One region of the Fructobacillus sp. ESL1096 genome, then DNA from elsewhere that is predicted to be linked to it. Evidence: predicted binding sites of a transcription regulator. Region 1 holds the regulator's gene; the other holds the start of a gene.

Region 1 (8,310 bases):
AAAAGCGTTTGACCAAGGTTATCACTGTTCACAACAATGGCATTATTTTCATTGTGGACCTGTGACAGAGGTGATTGTGGTAAGACGACCTGAGGAGCCACGATCACCGCGACTGAATTGGCACTGATTTGATCAATGCGAAAAAGGAGCTTGAGCTGGCCACCCAAAGCTTTCACGGCGGCAATGTCCTCGTCAGTAATCTTTTGAATACCGGTAATTTGAATGTCTTGTAAGCCGACTTCTAATCCAAAGACCAGGCGAGCCAAAATAATGGCCTTGTAGGCGGCATCGTAGCCGGCGACATCATTTGTGGGATCTGCTTCGGCAAAGCCTAAGTCTTGCGCTTGCTTTAGAGCATCTCCGTAAGACAGGTCATTATCGGCCATTTGAGTCAACATGTAGTTGGTTGTACCGTTAACAATACCAGCTAGCGAACGAATTGTATCGGTCCGGAAATATTCGCGCAGGGTTTTGATAATTGGGATACCACCGGCAACAGCCGCTTCGTATAGGAGGGGGACCTGAGCCTTGTTTGCTAAGTCGAGCAGTTCTTCTCCAGCGGTGGCAATCAGGTCCTTATTAGCCGTAATGACCGGCTTTTTACTTGCCAAAGCGGACTTGATCCAATTTTTAGCAGGACCAGTACCACCGGCAACTTCAACAACCAAATCAATTTCTGGATCATCTAAGATGTCTTTTGGGTCTTTGGTCAGTTGGATGGTGGAGCTTAAACCAGGACGGTCCTTGGTTAAAGAAGTGACCATTGCGGTTTTTACGGTCAGTTCTAAACCAGTATTTTCACTGATTTTTTCTTTTTGTTCCTCTAAGATGGTTAACAAGCCCATCCCAACTGTTCCTAAGCCAAAAAGGCCAATCTTAACTTCCATGATGACTCCTTCTATCGTTTTTTACTGTCAAGTAAGGATAATTTCTATTAACTTTACCATTTTCCTGCCTAAAAAGGAATGTTTTTGTTATAATACCATTAGAAATCAATGAGATTGAAGGAGTGCGTCATGGAATATGTCTCGACCCGGGGAGAAGCCCCTGCTGTTTCTGCCGCCCAGGCCATCCTCCGGGGATTAGCACCAGATGGTGGTCTTTACGTGCCAAATCAGTGGCCAACTTTGCATCTGGATTTAAAGACCATCGGTCAACAATCCTATCAGGACCTGGCGGTTGAAATTTTTGCTGCTTTTTTGCCTGATTTTACTAAAGCAGAAATTCAAGCCGTTGTGCAGGCAGCCTATGGTAGCCAATGGGATACCGATAAAATTGTGCCAATTAAAGATGCAGGGAACAACTTGTACTATTTGGAGCTCTTTCATGGCCCAACATTGGCCTTCAAAGATATTGCCCTTCAGGCCTTACCCCATTTAGTGATGACAGCAGCTAAAAAAGAGGGGCTCAACAAAGAAATTGCTATTTTAACAGCAACGTCTGGGGATACCGGAACGGCGGCGATGGCTGGTTTTGCTGATGTACCTGGCACAAAAATTGCAGTTTTGTACCCACAAGTTGGCGTTTCGGATATTCAACGCCAACAAATGGTCTCCGAACCGGGGAAAAATACTTATGTTTATGGCATAGAGGGAAATTTTGATGATGCTCAGCAGGCTGTTAAAGGTCTTTTAGGTGATTCAAATTTTGCAACCTTCTTAAAGGAAGAAGATATTCAAATCTCATCGGCGAATTCGATTAATATTGGTCGCTTGGTCCCACAGATTGTCTATTATTTCTACGGTTATGGTCAGTTAGTTGAAAGCGGCCAAATTAAGCCTGGTGAAGAAATTGATGTACTCGTGCCAACAGGTAATTTCGGGAATATGCTAGCAGCTTATTATGCCAGTCAAATTGGCTTGCCGGTGGCTGATTTTACGGTTGCTTCGAACGAAAATCATGTTTTAACAGAATTATTCCAAACAGGGGTATACAATAAGAATCGTGACTTCAAGGTGACGAATGCACCGGCTATGGATATTTTGGTCTCGTCAAACTTGGAACGCCTGCTGTATTTTGCTGGTGGCCAGGATGCTGACTTGATCAAAAAGGATATGGCAGACCTACAAAGTCAGGGCAGCTATCACTTGGCAGACAAAACAAGAGCTGGTTTAATGAAGTTTTCTGCTGGTTGGACAGATCAAGACCAAGTTGAAGAAACGATCCGAAAGACTTTTGTTGCTTCTGGTTACTTGATTGATCCGCACACGGCGGTGGCCGTTCATCAGTACCAAGATGATGGCCACCCAACCCTTTTGGCTGCAACTGCTAGCCCTTATAAGTTCCCACAAACGGTTCTTGCAGCACTGGGTGAAGAAGTTATTGGTGAAGAAGGGGGCTTAACTGCTTTGGCAGCAGCAACCAAAACGACCATTCCTGACCAAGTGAAGAATTTATTCCAGCGACCTATTCGTCATCAGACCTTTATTCAGGCAGCTGATATTCAAAGGCAAATTGAAAGCGCCTTGAAGACAGACTGATTTTCTTATGTTGATGATTATGTCATTTAAAAAAGAAAGAGAGAATTTTTTATGGTAGCAAAGACAGCCTATAATGTGGCGGTACTCGGTGCAACGGGTGCTGTTGGACGTCGAATTTTGGACCAATTGGCTCAATCAACGATTCCGGTTGGTGAGGTCAAGGCTTTGGCTTCTGCTCGTTCAGCCGGTCAAAAAATCAGCTTTAAGAATCAGGAGTTAACCGTTGCAGAAGCAACGGAAGATTCCTTTACTGATGTTGATCTTGTGCTGGCCTCTGCTGGTGGATCAACTTCAAAGACTTTGGCTCCGGCAGCTGTTAAAGCTGGTGCGGTTGTTGTTGACAATTCTTCTTACTGGCGGATGAATGATCAGGTGCCATTGGTCGTCCCAGAAGTTAATGCCGCTGCGTTAAAGGAGCATCAAGGAATTATTGCTAACCCTAATTGCTCAACGACGCAATTGGTGATGGCGCTTGACCCAGTTTACCGACAATTTGGCTTGAACCAGGTGATTATTTCGACTTATCAGGCGGCCTCAGGTGCTGGAAAAGCAGCGATGGACGAAGTTTTGGCTGAAGCACAGGCTCGTTTGTTGGGAGATAACATGGCGGAGTTAGCCCATGTTTTACCTGTGAAGGGTGATAAAAAGCATTTCCCCTTGGCCTTTAACTTGCTGCCACAAATTGATGTCTTCGAAGAGGAAGGTTACACACACGAAGAATACAAGATGATCCATGAAACGAAAAAGATTATCTTGGGCGACAAGAATGCTAAGGACATTAAGGTGACGGGTACGGCTGTTCGCGTGCCAGTTATGATTGGTCATGGTGAAAGTGTCTATATTGATACTGGTGACGAAAACGTGACGCCTGACCAAATTCGTCAGGCAATTGGTGCCGTTGATAACGTGATTATTGAAGATGACCCAGCCACACAAACCTACCCTCAACCTCTTTTGGCTGAAGGTAAGCGGGAAACGTTTGTTGGTCGCATTCGCCCTGATTTGGAAAATCCGGGTGCTTTCCACTTGTGGGTTGTTTCTGACAATTTGCTGAAGGGCGCTGCCTGGAATACGGTTGAAATTGCCCAAACATTGGTTGAAATGGACCTGGTCCGTGTCCCCGCGGAATCAAGCTTTGCATAAATAATTTTGATAGAGCCACCGACTGAAAAATTGGTGGCTTTTTTAGTGCTGCTATTTTGGGGTTAAAAAAACTCTACTACATTTTGTAGTAGAGCCTTGAGCAAGTTGTTTTTAGTAAATAGCATCACGGTAAAGGGAGACGACTTTTCCCAAAATGGACACAGATTCCAAAATAATAGGCGCCATTGTATCGTTTTCTGGTTGCAGGCGGTAGTGACCGCCTTCTTGGAAGAAGCGCTTGACCGTGGCCTCGTTGTCTTCGTTCATGGCAACAACAATATCACCGTTGTCGGCATTTTGTTGCCGACGAACAATCACCTTGTCGCCATCTAAAATACCGATATTAATCATTGATTCACCGCGAACGTTGAGCATAAAGAGATCACCATCGTAGGGAATTAGATTTTCTGGAATGGGGAAGAATTCGGTTGCTTCTTGTTCGACTGCTAGAATTGGTTGACCAGCTGTCACTAATCCTAAGAGTGGAATCTTGCCCGAAGTGGCTGAAATACCAAGAATTTCAAAACCGGCTGGTGTTACTTCAATCGCCCGAGCCTTGGTTCCTTCGCCTTTCTTCTCAAGGTAGCCGTTTTTAATCAAACGGGCAATGTGACCATGGATGGTCGAAGAAGAAGATAGGCCGACTGCTTCACCAATTTCACGAATAGTGGGTGGGAAACCGTTTTTACTTTGATAGTCGTGAATAAATCTCAAGACTTGAATTTGTTTTGAATCAGAACTTGCCATATGTACTTTCCTACCTGTATTTACTATGTTTATCTTAGCGAATTTTAACTCGAAAAGCAAACAAATGTTCGCAAAAAAAGTTTAAGAAATATTAAATTTTATTACAAAAAGGGGATTAAATTTAAAATAGTGGATAAAGGGATGTTTTATGCAAGTTATCGACTCGTTTTCCACTGTTTTTGTAAAAAGATACTGTCAAGCCAACCTTTATGCTATAATATTTTATAGATTTTCGTAGTTAAAGGAGACCAATAATGGTTATATTAGTTGGAATTTTGGCTTTGGTCGTTGGTTTGGTTGGGGGATTCTTCTTGGCCCGCTTTACGATGAAGTCATACTTGGCGAAGAACCCACCGATTTCAGAAGAAATGATGAAATCAATGATGATGTCAATGGGCCAGAAGCCATCACAAAAGAAGTTGAATCAGATGATGGCTCAAATGAAGGCGCAAAATGCCAAAGCACAAAAAAAATAAGCCCAGCGGCTTATTTTTTTTGTGCTTTTGGATCAACGTAAACCCAGTTTGGATCAATTTCTTTGTCTAAAGCGTCAAAGGATTCTTGAATCTTTTGATTGTATTCGGCAATTTTTTCGTCCGTCAAGCGGGCTTTGGGGTCAATTGCGATTGGTTCACCAAAATTAATTGTGGTATTATTGCGTTTAAATAGGTGTGAAAACTTCACAGGCCCTTGGTATACTGCTGGGACAATCGGCTTCTTTGAAAGCTTGGCAATCAGGATTGATCCTGATTTTAACTTTTGAGAATGCCGTGATCCGGTTGGGAACATGATGAGCGAGCGCTGGCCATCCTTTAACTCGTTGACGGGATGTTTGATGGTATCGGCCCCAACATTGCGCCGATCAACTGGGAAGGCGCCCAAGGTAGTAATTAAGGCACGCAAAGCGGGATTTTTGAAAAGTTCCTTCTTAGCCATAAAAATGAAACGTTTTGGGTAGGCCGCCATAGCATACCAAACGGGATCCCACCAAGAACGGTGTGGTCCAACCAAAACATAATTTTCGTTTTTTGGTAGGCGCTCCTTGTGGAGGTAGGTAACGCGACCATTAATAATGGCCACAAAGGTCACAGTAAAGACCCGGATAAAGCGATAGAATAACATCTGCTTGTCCCTTTCTAATTGACTTAACAGAATAATTTTACTTAGTTTATGGAGATATTGCAACAAACCATGGTAGCAGAAAAATTACGAGCAGGAGAACGCCTAGACGGCCTGCCATCACAACAGATTCAAATTATTCAAAATCCAGATATGTTTTCTTACTCGTTAGATGCTGTTCTCTTGGCTTATTTTGCTAAACCTAAGCAAAAGGGGCGGGGGCTTTCGGTTGATTTGGGAGCAGGTACGGGCGCAATTGGCCTCTTTTATGCTGCCAAGGTCACTGGCCAGGTAAAATTAGTGGAACTGCAACAAGACTTAGCGGAGATGGCACAGCGTTCAGTTGTGTTAAATCACTTGGAAAAGCGCGTGAGCGTGATTCAGTCTGATATGCAGGAAATTTTTACTGAGATTAAGCCGGGCTCGGTGGATACGGTTTTGTCGAACCCACCTTATTTTTCCTTGAATGAAAAAACCAAGCAAAACTTGGATGAACATTATCAGCTAGCCCGGCATGAAATTGCCATTGATTTACCACGCTTAGCTCAAGTTGCTAATAAGTTGTTGAAGAACAACGGTAAATTTTATCTGGTGCACCGTCCAGACAGATTGGAAGATATTATGTCCTCCTTAGCTGCCCGAAAATTAGCGGTCAAGCGCATTCAGTTTGTTTACGGCAAGGCTGACCGTGAAGCCAACATGGTTTTAGTAGAAGCGATCAAGTCGGGCAAGCCGGGTGGTGTTCGAATTTTGCCACCAATTATTGCCTATACAGCTGCTAACGAGTACACGCCTCAGGTACAAGAAATTTTGTATGGGCAACCTTGGCAACTGTAAACTTGATCAAGATGGTTGCGCGAGGAGGGAATTTTGCTAACCTTCAAGGAGGGGAGACTTCAATCATGGCAGATGAGCATGACAAGACTTATGATTTTTATGTGCTTTATACGGCTGATGGCTATTTCTATGGTGGCTTTTCCGATAACGCTCACCGACGGTTTTTAGTCCATCAGGCGGGGAAGGGCGCCAAATTTACCAGAGTAAAGGCCAGGCACCCACTGCAACTGATTTACCAAGAAACGTTTGCGAATAAGCATGATGCCCTTTCGGCTGAAGCTAAATTTAAGCACCTGAGTCGACCGCAAAAAGAAGCCTTCCTAATGGAACGGGCAGTCGATTCGACAATTTGGCAGAAATAGGTTGAGGGATTTTATGAGACTCTTGATCCATGGTAAAATGGAATAAATCATTTGAATTGAAGGTGGCAAATAATGATTACTACTTTTGAATTAAACAATATTATTGGGCGTCAAGTGTCTTTTAGAGACTGCGACCCGAGAGAGAAGTTAGTGAAGGTTATTGGCAATTTTTATCACTATGATTTAGCTTTTGGGACTAATGTGGTTCCAGAAGAGACCTATGTGATTGAGCGTGCCGAGGGGAACGTCTTAATCCTCCAGAAAAAGTAAGGACGGTATTTATGTCGATTTTGCTGATTATCATCATTGTTGTAATCGTTTTGGCCCTGGTTTCCTTTAAGATTGTGCCTCAAAATAGTGTTGGCCTTTTGGAAACGTTGGGGAAGTATTCGTCAACGCGGCAGACGGGGTTGAATTTCCGCTTGCCTTTGGTACAAAAAATCAGGACAGTTTCCTTGGCCCTGCAACCACTGAAGTTGGCAGGTTATTCAGTTATCACCAAGGATAACGCTGATATTGGAGCGACAGTGACTTTGAACTTCCATATCACGGATCCTGTGAAGTATTCGTATGAAAACACGAATTCGATTGAATCAATGCAACAATTGGTTCGCGGTCACTTGCGCGACATTATTGGGCGGATGGAATTGAACGAGGCCTTAGGCTCAACCAGTCAAATTAATAAGGACTTGGCTGAAGCGATTGGTGATTTAACGAATACTTATGGTATTAATGTTGATCGGATTAACATTGACGAATTGAAGCCAAGTGCAGCTATCCAGTCTTCAATGGACACACAGTTGAAGGCTGACCGGGAACGGGTGGCAGCTATTTCGCAAGCTGAAGGGGAGGCCAAGTCAATTGAACTCCGGGCCAAAGCGAACAATGAGGCCTTAATTGCTACGGCCAAGGCCAACGCCGAGGCAACGCGAACAAAAGCAGATGCCGAAAGTTATCGGATTGATAAGGTTCAGGCCGCTTTGAAGAACGCCGACCAAAACTATTTCAATAACCAATCGATTAATGCTTTCGAAGCTTTGGCTAAGTCAGATGCTAATTTGATTGTTACGAATGGTGCCGATTTGGACCAAACTGGACAAAATGCTGTTTTGGCCAAAACTTTGGGTCAGGAATTAGGCAACGAACAAGATTAGAAACATTGGCCAGCCGATTATGGCTGGTTTTTTCTTTGAAGTAATATGTTCTAGTTAAAATCAGAAAAATCCTTGCTTTTCGCTCAAAACCTTAGTAAACTAGTATCTGTTGTGGATACAACAAAAATACACACGGTAAACGAGAACGTGCAGGTGCAAGTGATTGATCATTTGTCAGCACGGACCAAGAATTTACCGGAGGTTAAACCTAGGAGGCCACTATGGCAGTTATTACAATGAAGGAACTCCTCGAAGCAGGGGTTCACTTTGGACACCAAACTCGTCGTTGGAACCCAAAGATGGCACCATACATCTTTACGGAACGTAACGGCATTCACATCATTGACTTGCAAAAGACTGTTAAGTTGATTGACGAAGCTTACAACTTTATCCGTAATGCTTCAGCTGATGGGGCTAACATCTTGTTTGTTGGTACTAAGAAGCAAGCATCTGATGCAATCGCTGAAG
Region 2 (8,310 bases), 310 kb from region 1:
ACTTTGACCGTCAAATGGTCGCAATTTTAGCCGGTAAAAAATCTGATTTGACGCAGGCTGGCTTCCAAGTTGCACAAGAAAAAGATTTAAACCGAGTTGGCGAAATTCTTGCTGAGGTTTATCAAGCAGTTTTAGATAATCGCGCCTTGTCACTTAACCCTGACCAGGACGAGGCGCTTATGCCAGCTTGGTCGACGAATCGGTCTTAGGAGATTCTTGATGGGTGCTTTAAAATCCAAAAAAAACCAATTATCGGCCTTGCTTGTCCTCGTGCTAACAGGTCTAACCGTCTATTATTTGACGCGGGAATTAAGTGGCCGTGAAAAGCAATTAGAGGCTGCGCTGAAAGTCTTAGACTGGCATTTTCTTGTGCTTGCATTGTTGACGATGATGCTGTCGTTGCTGCTAGAGGCATTGGCTACTAGATCTCTGCTGAGTTCTGTTGATCGAAAGAATACGAGTTGGGGAACGTTGATTCGTGTGCCGTTGTTGAATCAACTAGGGACGGGTCTGACGCCTTTTGCTTCCGGGGGACAGCCAGCACAACTATATGCGTTAACTCGAGGAAAAATTGAAGGTAGCCGCGCTTTATCTGTGACTTTGATGAAATTTTTGGTTTATCAAATTGTGGTCGTTTTGTTCTTTATCGTCGGCTATGTAGCCGCTGATTCTTTCATCTACAAAAATGTTGATCCAGCCTTTGCGACTTTCATTCCTTTTGCTATCGCTATTCACGCCGTCGTGATTATCGGTCTGCTGTTGATCATGTTTTGGCCACAGCTGTCTTTGAAGGTTGTTGAGTGGTTTGGCCGTGGCGCGCGAAAGTTTATGAGTGCCAGTCGAGTTAAAAAATTAGTTGACACGACGGAAGATAAGGTCAATAATTTCCATCAGGAGTCAAAACGTGTGGCCCGCTCGGCCAAGTCACTCCTGGTAGCAACTCTGTGGACTGCTCTGCAATTAATTGCCTTTTACCTGGTGCCCTATTTTGTTATCCGGGCCTTTGGCTATGCCTCCGTGAACCCCTGGCTGATTTTAACAATGAACATTATGATTGTGATGGTTATTTCGTTGTTTCCAATTCCAGGTGGTGTTGGGGGGGCGGAGCTGTCCTTTCAACTGCTCTTTACGCCTTTTGTTAAGAACCCAGCAACGCTAGTCTTGGTTATCTTAATTTGGCGCATCATTACTTATTACTTCTGTCTCTTTGCTGGTATTTTAGCCTATGTAATTCCTAATAAGGAGCAGCGGTTGGCAAAGAAACAAAGGGGGTAAAAAGAATGGATGAATTAGCCAGTAAAAGTGTTTTAACAACGATATTAAACCGGCTCTTTGCCATGGAAAAATCAACGGACCAGCGTTTTCAAGTTCGACGTTTTGATTCTTACGGCTTAGAGGTTTTAAAGGTAACCCTTGATCAAGAAGACAAGGTTTGGACAATCGAAGAACACCGGCGCAATAAGCAATATAAATTTGATGATGTTGATTTGGTTGCCATCGAGATTTACGATGTCCTCTTCGATATTCAACATACCTTTTAAGTTTTGTGAGGAAAACCAATATGTTAGCTCGTCTTAAAAATGAATTCAAGCCAAAAAAACTCTGGCAAAAGATGAAGAATACTAAGGACTTTTGGACTAGTATTAGTGGTTTTTTTGTTTTGAACCTTTTTTTTGTGTGGTTAAAGACTTATATTAATTACCACATCAATTTTTCTTTGGGTGCCCAAGGACCAATTCAGGATTTCTTGCTGTTCTTGAATCCAATCCCAACGGCCATTATTTTGCTCGGGATTGCACTCTATTTTCGCGGGAAAGTGGCTTATATTCTAGCCTGGGTGATGAACTTAATTCAGACCCTTTGGCTCTTTGCTAATATCCTTTATTACCGTGAGTTTTCTGATTTCTTATCCTTTGGGATTATGGGATCTGGTTCATCAACGGGAAATAACCTGGGCAAGTCAATTGCAGCCATTATTCGCCCAACGGATTTCTTAGTCTATGTTGACTTGATTGTGATGGCCGTCCTCTTACTCTTTAAGTTTTGGCCGATTGATAAGCAAGCGATTCAAAAACGTTATGCGATTTTGACAACTATTTTAGGAATTGTCTTGATGTTGGTCGATTTCGGTGTAGCTTCGGTTGACCGATCGGGCTTGTTGACGCGCTCATTTGATAACAACTATATTGTCAAGTACTTAGGCTTAAATGAATACGCTGCCTTTAATGCCTGGCAGACCAATAATCAAACGAAATCTCGTAAAGAAGCCAGTGCCGCTGATTTACAAAAGGTTCAAGATTTCTTGAAGCAAAATTCAGTGCCGGCCAATATTTCATACACTGGAACCGAAAAGGGGAAGAATGTCTTCGTCATTCACCTTGAGTCTTTCCAGCAATTTTTGATTGATTACAAGGTTGATGGTCGCGAAGTAACACCAAACTTAAACGCCTTCTACCACGATCAAAATACCCTTTCGTTTGATAACTTCTACAACCAAGTTGGACAAGGAAAGACATCTGATGCTGAAATGATGCAGGAAAATTCCTTGTACGGACTTTCAACCGGATCAGCAATGACCAAGTACGGTTCCAGCAATACCTTTGAGGCGACACCGGCCATTCTAGGCCAACAGGGCTATACTTCTGCCGCCTTTCATGGTGATGTGCCAACCTTCTGGAACCGAAACAATACTTATAAGTCCTTTGGCTATAATTATTTCTTCTCAAAGAACTTCTATAAGGATAGCGATAAGCCAAGTTATAACGTTGGTTATGGAATGAAGGATAAGATTTTCTTGAAGGATACTGCTCAATATATCGAACAGTTACCACAGCCATTCTATGCCAAGTTAATTACGGTGACGAATCACTACCCATATGAAATTGATAAGGAAGATACTGATTTCCCAGCTACAAAGACTGGTGATACTACAGTTGATGGTTATGTTCAAACAGCGCACTATCTTGATCAGGCTTTTGGTGAACTGATGGCTTATCTCAAGCAGGCTGGCTTGTACGATAACTCTGTCTTTGTTTTGTACGGTGACCATTATGGTATTTCTGAAAATCATAAGCCTGCCATTGCGAAATTATTGGGTAAGACTTCTGTTAGCGATTACGACTTGGCCCAATTCCAAAAAGTGCCATTCATGATTCATGCAACTGGCTTGCAGGGTGGAATCAACGATACCTACGGTGGTGAAATCGATATGATGCCAACTTTGATGAACCTTTTGGGGGTTTCAACAGAAGGGATGACCATGTTCGGTCACGATTTGTTGTCAACTCAGAATCCACAAATTGTTGCTTTCCGTGATGGTGATTGGACGACACCAACTTATACAAAGTATAAGAACCAGTACTTCGATAGTAAGACTGGTCAGAAATTGTCAATCGATAATAATCCAGCGTTAAAGGCAACGGCGCAGCGAGTGCAATCATACGTTGATGAATCGCTATCAAATTCGGATAAGGTAATTACAGGTGATTTGCTTCGCTTTGATAAGAACCGTTGGAATTTCCACCAAATTGATAAAAAATCGTATGACTATACGAAGGCCAATACCTTGAAAGCATTGAAGGCGAGTCAGTCGTCGAGTCCAACTTCGATTTTAGCCTTACGTAACGGCCAATCGACTGTAGCGGATTATAAGACTGATGCACCAGAGTTGAAATAAAAAACAAAACAAGAAAACGGACACGTTCAAGTGATAGAACATGTGTTCGTTTTTTGTTATATTTGTTATAATATTCCTGAATGATTTTTTTACCAGGCGAGGAGGATTTATCTTGATTACACCGCAAAAAGATCAAAGCTTTGAAGTCGTTTCAAAGTACCAACCGACTGGTGATCAGCCGAAAGCGATTGATAAACTCGTGAAGGGTTTAAAAAATGGCGTCAAGGAGCAAATTTTGCTCGGGGCAACGGGAACTGGGAAAACATTTACAATTTCCAATGTGATTGCTCAAAACAATAAGCCCACCTTGGTCCTGTCACACAACAAGACCCTGGCTGGTCAGCTCTATTCAGAATTAAAGGAATTCTTCCCACATAATGCGGTTGAATACTTTGTTTCTTATTATGATTACTACCAGCCAGAGGCTTATGTTCCTTCTTCAGATACCTTTATTGAGAAGGATTCCGCGATTAATGACGAAATTGACCAATTGCGTAATTCGGCAACCGCTTCACTTTTTGAGCGTAATGATACGATTGTTGTTGCTTCAGTCTCGTCAATCTTTGGTTTGGGTGACCCGCACCAGTACCAAAACCACGTGATTTCCTTGCGGGTCGGTAACGAATATGGTCGCAATCAATTGATGCGCGACCTGGTTGACATTCAATTTACTCGAAACGATATTGACTTTCAGCGTGGAACTTTCCGGGTGCGCGGCGATGTGATTGAAATTTTCCCGGCCTCCCAGGATGAGCTGGCCATGCGAGTTGAGTTCTTTGGCGATGAAATTGACCGCATTCGACAAATCTCAGCCTTGACGGGTCAAGTTGTTTCTGAACGCGACCATGTGGCGATTTTTCCGGCTAAACACTTTATGACTGATGATGAACGGATGAAGGCAGCCCTGATTGGTATTCGCCAGGAAATGGAAGACCAGGTAAAGAAATTTGAAAAAGAAGGAAAACTTCTTGAAGCCCAAAGGATTAAGCAACGAACCGAATATGACCTCGCCATGTTGAATGAAATGGGCTTTACTTCTGGAATTGAAAATTATTCGCGCTGGATGGACGGACGCAAAGAAGGGGAACCACCATTTACCCTTCTTGACTTCTTTCCCGATGATTTTTTGCTTGTTGTCGATGAAAGTCACGTGACGATGCCACAGGTGCGCGGAATGTACAATGGTGACCGTGCTCGAAAGCAAACTTTGGTTGATTATGGTTTCCGTCTCCCTTCAGCATTAGATAACCGTCCTCTGCAATTACCAGAGTTTGAAAAACATGTTAATCAAATCATTTATATGTCGGCCACGCCAGGTGATTACGAACTTTCTCGGGTACCCAAACGTGACATTGTTGAGCAAATTATCCGGCCAACCGGCTTGCTCGATCCGGAGATTGAAGTCCGCCCAGTGATGGGGCAGATCGACGACTTAGTCGGTGAAATTAACCTGCGGGTAGAACGCAATGAGCGCGTCTTTATTACAACGCTGACAAAGCGGATGTCAGAGGATTTGACGGACTATTTGAAGGACGTTGGTATTAAAGTAGCTTACCTGCATTCCGATATTAAGACGCTTGAACGAACGGCCATTATCCGTGATTTGCGTTTGGGAAAGTACGATGTGCTCGTCGGTATTAACTTGTTACGTGAAGGAATTGATGTCCCCGAAACCTCTTTGGTAGCCATTTTGGATGCTGATAAAGAAGGTTTCTTGCGTAATCCTCGCTCGTTGATTCAAACAATTGGTCGGGCTGCACGAAATGCAAACGGCCACGTGATTATGTATGCCGATAAGGTGACAAGGGCAATGCAGGAGGCGATGGATGAAACGGCTCGTCGTCGTGACATTCAGATGGCTTATAACAAGGAACATGGCATCACGCCACAAACAATTAAAAAAGAAATTCGCGACTTAATTAGTGCAAGCAAGGCGGCTGAAGAAGTTGAAGACGTTGACTTGACCCAAGTTGACTTTGCTGATTTGCCAAAGTCAGACCAGACTGAAATTTTGGAAAACCTAACTAGCCAAATGAAGGCTGCAGCCAAGGGCTTAGACTTTGAGACTGCTGCTAAAATTCGCGATAATATTATGAAATTGAGGAAACGGGCCGGCCGGTAAAGGGTTGGTCTCTAGTCACCGCTGTGATAAAACAGGGGTGAACTTGCCAAGCGGGTTTTGGCTCGTTTGACCATGAAAGAGGATTTTATGGCGAAAGATAAAATTGAAATTCGCGGGGCTCGTGCCCATAACTTAAAAAATATTGATGTTGATATTCCCAAGGAATCCCTCACGGTTGTGACTGGCCTATCGGGATCAGGAAAGTCCTCTCTAGCTTTTGATACCCTCTATGCCGAGGGGCAACGACGCTACGTGGAATCATTGTCCGCCTACGCCCGGCAATTTTTGGGACAGATGGATAAGCCTGATGTTGACTCGATTGACGGCCTCTCACCGGCCATTTCCATTGATCAAAAGACAACTTCGAATAATCCACGGTCAACGGTTGGGACAGTAACCGAGATTTCGGATTACTTCCGCCTCTTGTTTGCTCGAGTAGGGAAACCTGACGATCCAAAGGATGGGACGAAAATTCTCCATTCGATCGATCAAATGGTCGAATACGCTCAAAAAGCGTTACCTGAGGGGACCCGTCTGCAGGTTTTTGCACCGATTATTAAACACAAGAAGGGCACCCATGAAAAGGCCTTTGCTCAGATGCAAAAGCAGGGTTATTTACGGGCTCGCATTGATGGTGAAATTGTCGAACTTGATACAGTTGATGACCTTGCTTTGGAACGCAACCGCTTCCATGATATTGATGTTTTGGTGGATCGAATTGTGTTGCGGGCTGATGCTCGGTCGCGCCTTTTTGATTCAATTGAAGCAGCGACGAACCTAGCGGGGGGATTAGTCGTTTTGGAACCAGTTGGCCGTGGTGATGAGGAGGTTCCCGCGCCATTGAGGTTCTCAGACCACTATTTGGGTGACCTGAAAGATTTTAAGGTTGGCCGGTTGGAACCGCGACTCTTTTCTTTCAACGCACCAATGGGAGCTTGCCCAGTTTGTCAGGGACTGGGGGCAACCCAGGAGGTTGATTTAGACCTCGTTGTGCCTGATGATACCTTGACGCTGAAACAGGGCGCTCTGGCGCCTTGGAACCCAATTTCTTCCAATTACTATCCTGCATTGTTGGAACAGTTCTGTGAACAATTTGGAATTGACCAAAATGTGCCCTTCATGGACTTATCAAAGAAGGACCAAGACCTGATTTTATATGGTTCGGGTGAAAAAGAATTCCATTTCCATTTTCAAAACGATTTTGGTGGCGTTCGTGATGCTGATCAGGTTTTCGAAGGGGTGATGAATAACGTTTCCCGGCGGTATAAGGAAACCAACTCTGACTTTACTCGTGACCAAATGGCCCAGTACATGACGCGATTAACCTGTCCAGCATGTCATGGATACCGGTTAAATCCGGCGGCCTTGTCGATTAAGGTTGGGGGGCGCAATATTGGTGATGTCACTAATTTGCCAGTTGATGAAGAGCTGGCATATTTTGCTAATTTGACCTTTGGTCCCCAAGACCAGGAAATTGCTCAACCAATTTTAAAAGAAATTCAAGATCGACTTGGCTTTTTGCGGTCGGTTGGCCTTGATTATTTGACGCTATCTCGTTCTGCAGCGACATTGTCTGGTGGTGAATCTCAGCGAATTCGTTTAGCAACACAAATTGGATCCAACCTATCTGGAGTTCTTTATGTTTTGGATGAGCCATCGATTGGTTTGCACCAGCGCGATAATGACAAGCTCTTAGCATCAATGCAGTCAATGCGTGATTTGGGCAATACGTTGGTTGTCGTGGAACACGACGAGGATACCATGGAGGCGGCCGACTACCTCATTGATGTCGGCCCTGGTGCTGGGTCACTTGGTGGCCAAATTATGGCTGCTGGAACACCGACCGAGGTCATGCAGAATCCAAAATCTTTGACGGGTCAGTACCTTTCGGGGAAGCGGTATATTCCAGTACCAAAGTCTCGTCGGAAGGGTAATGGAGCAGAAATTGTCATTCGAGGAGCAAAGGAAAATAACCTGAAAAACATTACGGCGAAGTTCCCACTGGGCAAGTTTGTGGCCGTAACGGGGGTTTCTGGATCGGGCAAGTCGACACTCGTCAATACCATTTTAAAACGGGTTTTGAAGCAAAAACTCAACAAGAATTCAAATAAGCCTGGTGCTTACCGCTCGGTTGAAGGAATTGAAAACCTCGAACAAGTAGTTGATATCGACCAATCGCCAATCGGTCGAACGCCACGGTCAAACCCTGCCACTTATACAGGTGTTTTTGACGATATTCGCGAGTTGTTTGCCCAGACAAATGAGGCTAAACTCCGTGGCTATTCTAAGGGACGGTTTTCTTTTAATACGAAGGGTGGCCGTTGTGAAAACTGTCGTGGTGATGGAGTCATCAAGATTGAGATGAACTTTTTACCTGATGTTTACGTAGCCTGTGAGGTCTGTGGTGGTACTCGTTACAATTCTGAAACCTTGGAAGTTACTTATAAGGATAAGACGATTTCTCAAGTTTTGGATATGACCGCTAAGGAAGCCCTCGATTTCTTTGCACCAA

What was found. The regulator LexA, encoded in region 1, represses DNA repair genes until DNA is damaged. The targets are predictions, from matches to a motif close to CNAACANNTGTTNG.
Region 2: the regulator LexA is predicted to act here: its motif matches at 3,712-3,725, upstream of uvrB (excinuclease ABC subunit UvrB).

Annotation. Positions count from the first base shown of each region.
Region 1 is NZ_CP196400.1:1,336,144-1,344,453, forward strand. It holds gene ACSYSR_RS06435 (homoserine dehydrogenase) at 1-887, opposite strand, end outside; gene thrC (threonine synthase) at 1,017-2,480, shown strand; gene ACSYSR_RS06445 (aspartate-semialdehyde dehydrogenase) at 2,532-3,623, shown strand; gene lexA (transcriptional repressor LexA) at 3,735-4,370, opposite strand; gene ACSYSR_RS06455 (YneF family protein) at 4,625-4,846, shown strand; gene ACSYSR_RS06460 (lysophospholipid acyltransferase family protein) at 4,857-5,492, opposite strand; gene ACSYSR_RS06465 (tRNA1(Val) (adenine(37)-N6)-methyltransferase) at 5,562-6,326, shown strand; gene ACSYSR_RS06470 (GIY-YIG nuclease family protein) at 6,392-6,688, shown strand; gene ACSYSR_RS06475 (hypothetical protein) at 6,761-6,958, shown strand; gene ACSYSR_RS06480 (SPFH domain-containing protein) at 7,015-7,842, shown strand; gene rpsB (30S ribosomal protein S2) at 8,064-8,310, shown strand, end outside.
Region 2 is NZ_CP196400.1:1,021,178-1,029,487, forward strand. It holds gene ACSYSR_RS05085 (LTA glycolipid anchor biosynthesis glycosyltransferase, IagA/BgsA family) at 1-209, shown strand, start outside; gene ACSYSR_RS05090 (lysylphosphatidylglycerol synthase transmembrane domain-containing protein) at 220-1,275, shown strand; gene ACSYSR_RS05095 (DUF1797 family protein) at 1,281-1,541, shown strand; gene ACSYSR_RS05100 (LTA synthase family protein) at 1,562-3,676, shown strand; gene uvrB (excinuclease ABC subunit UvrB) at 3,789-5,798, shown strand; gene uvrA (excinuclease ABC subunit UvrA) at 5,886-8,310, shown strand, end outside.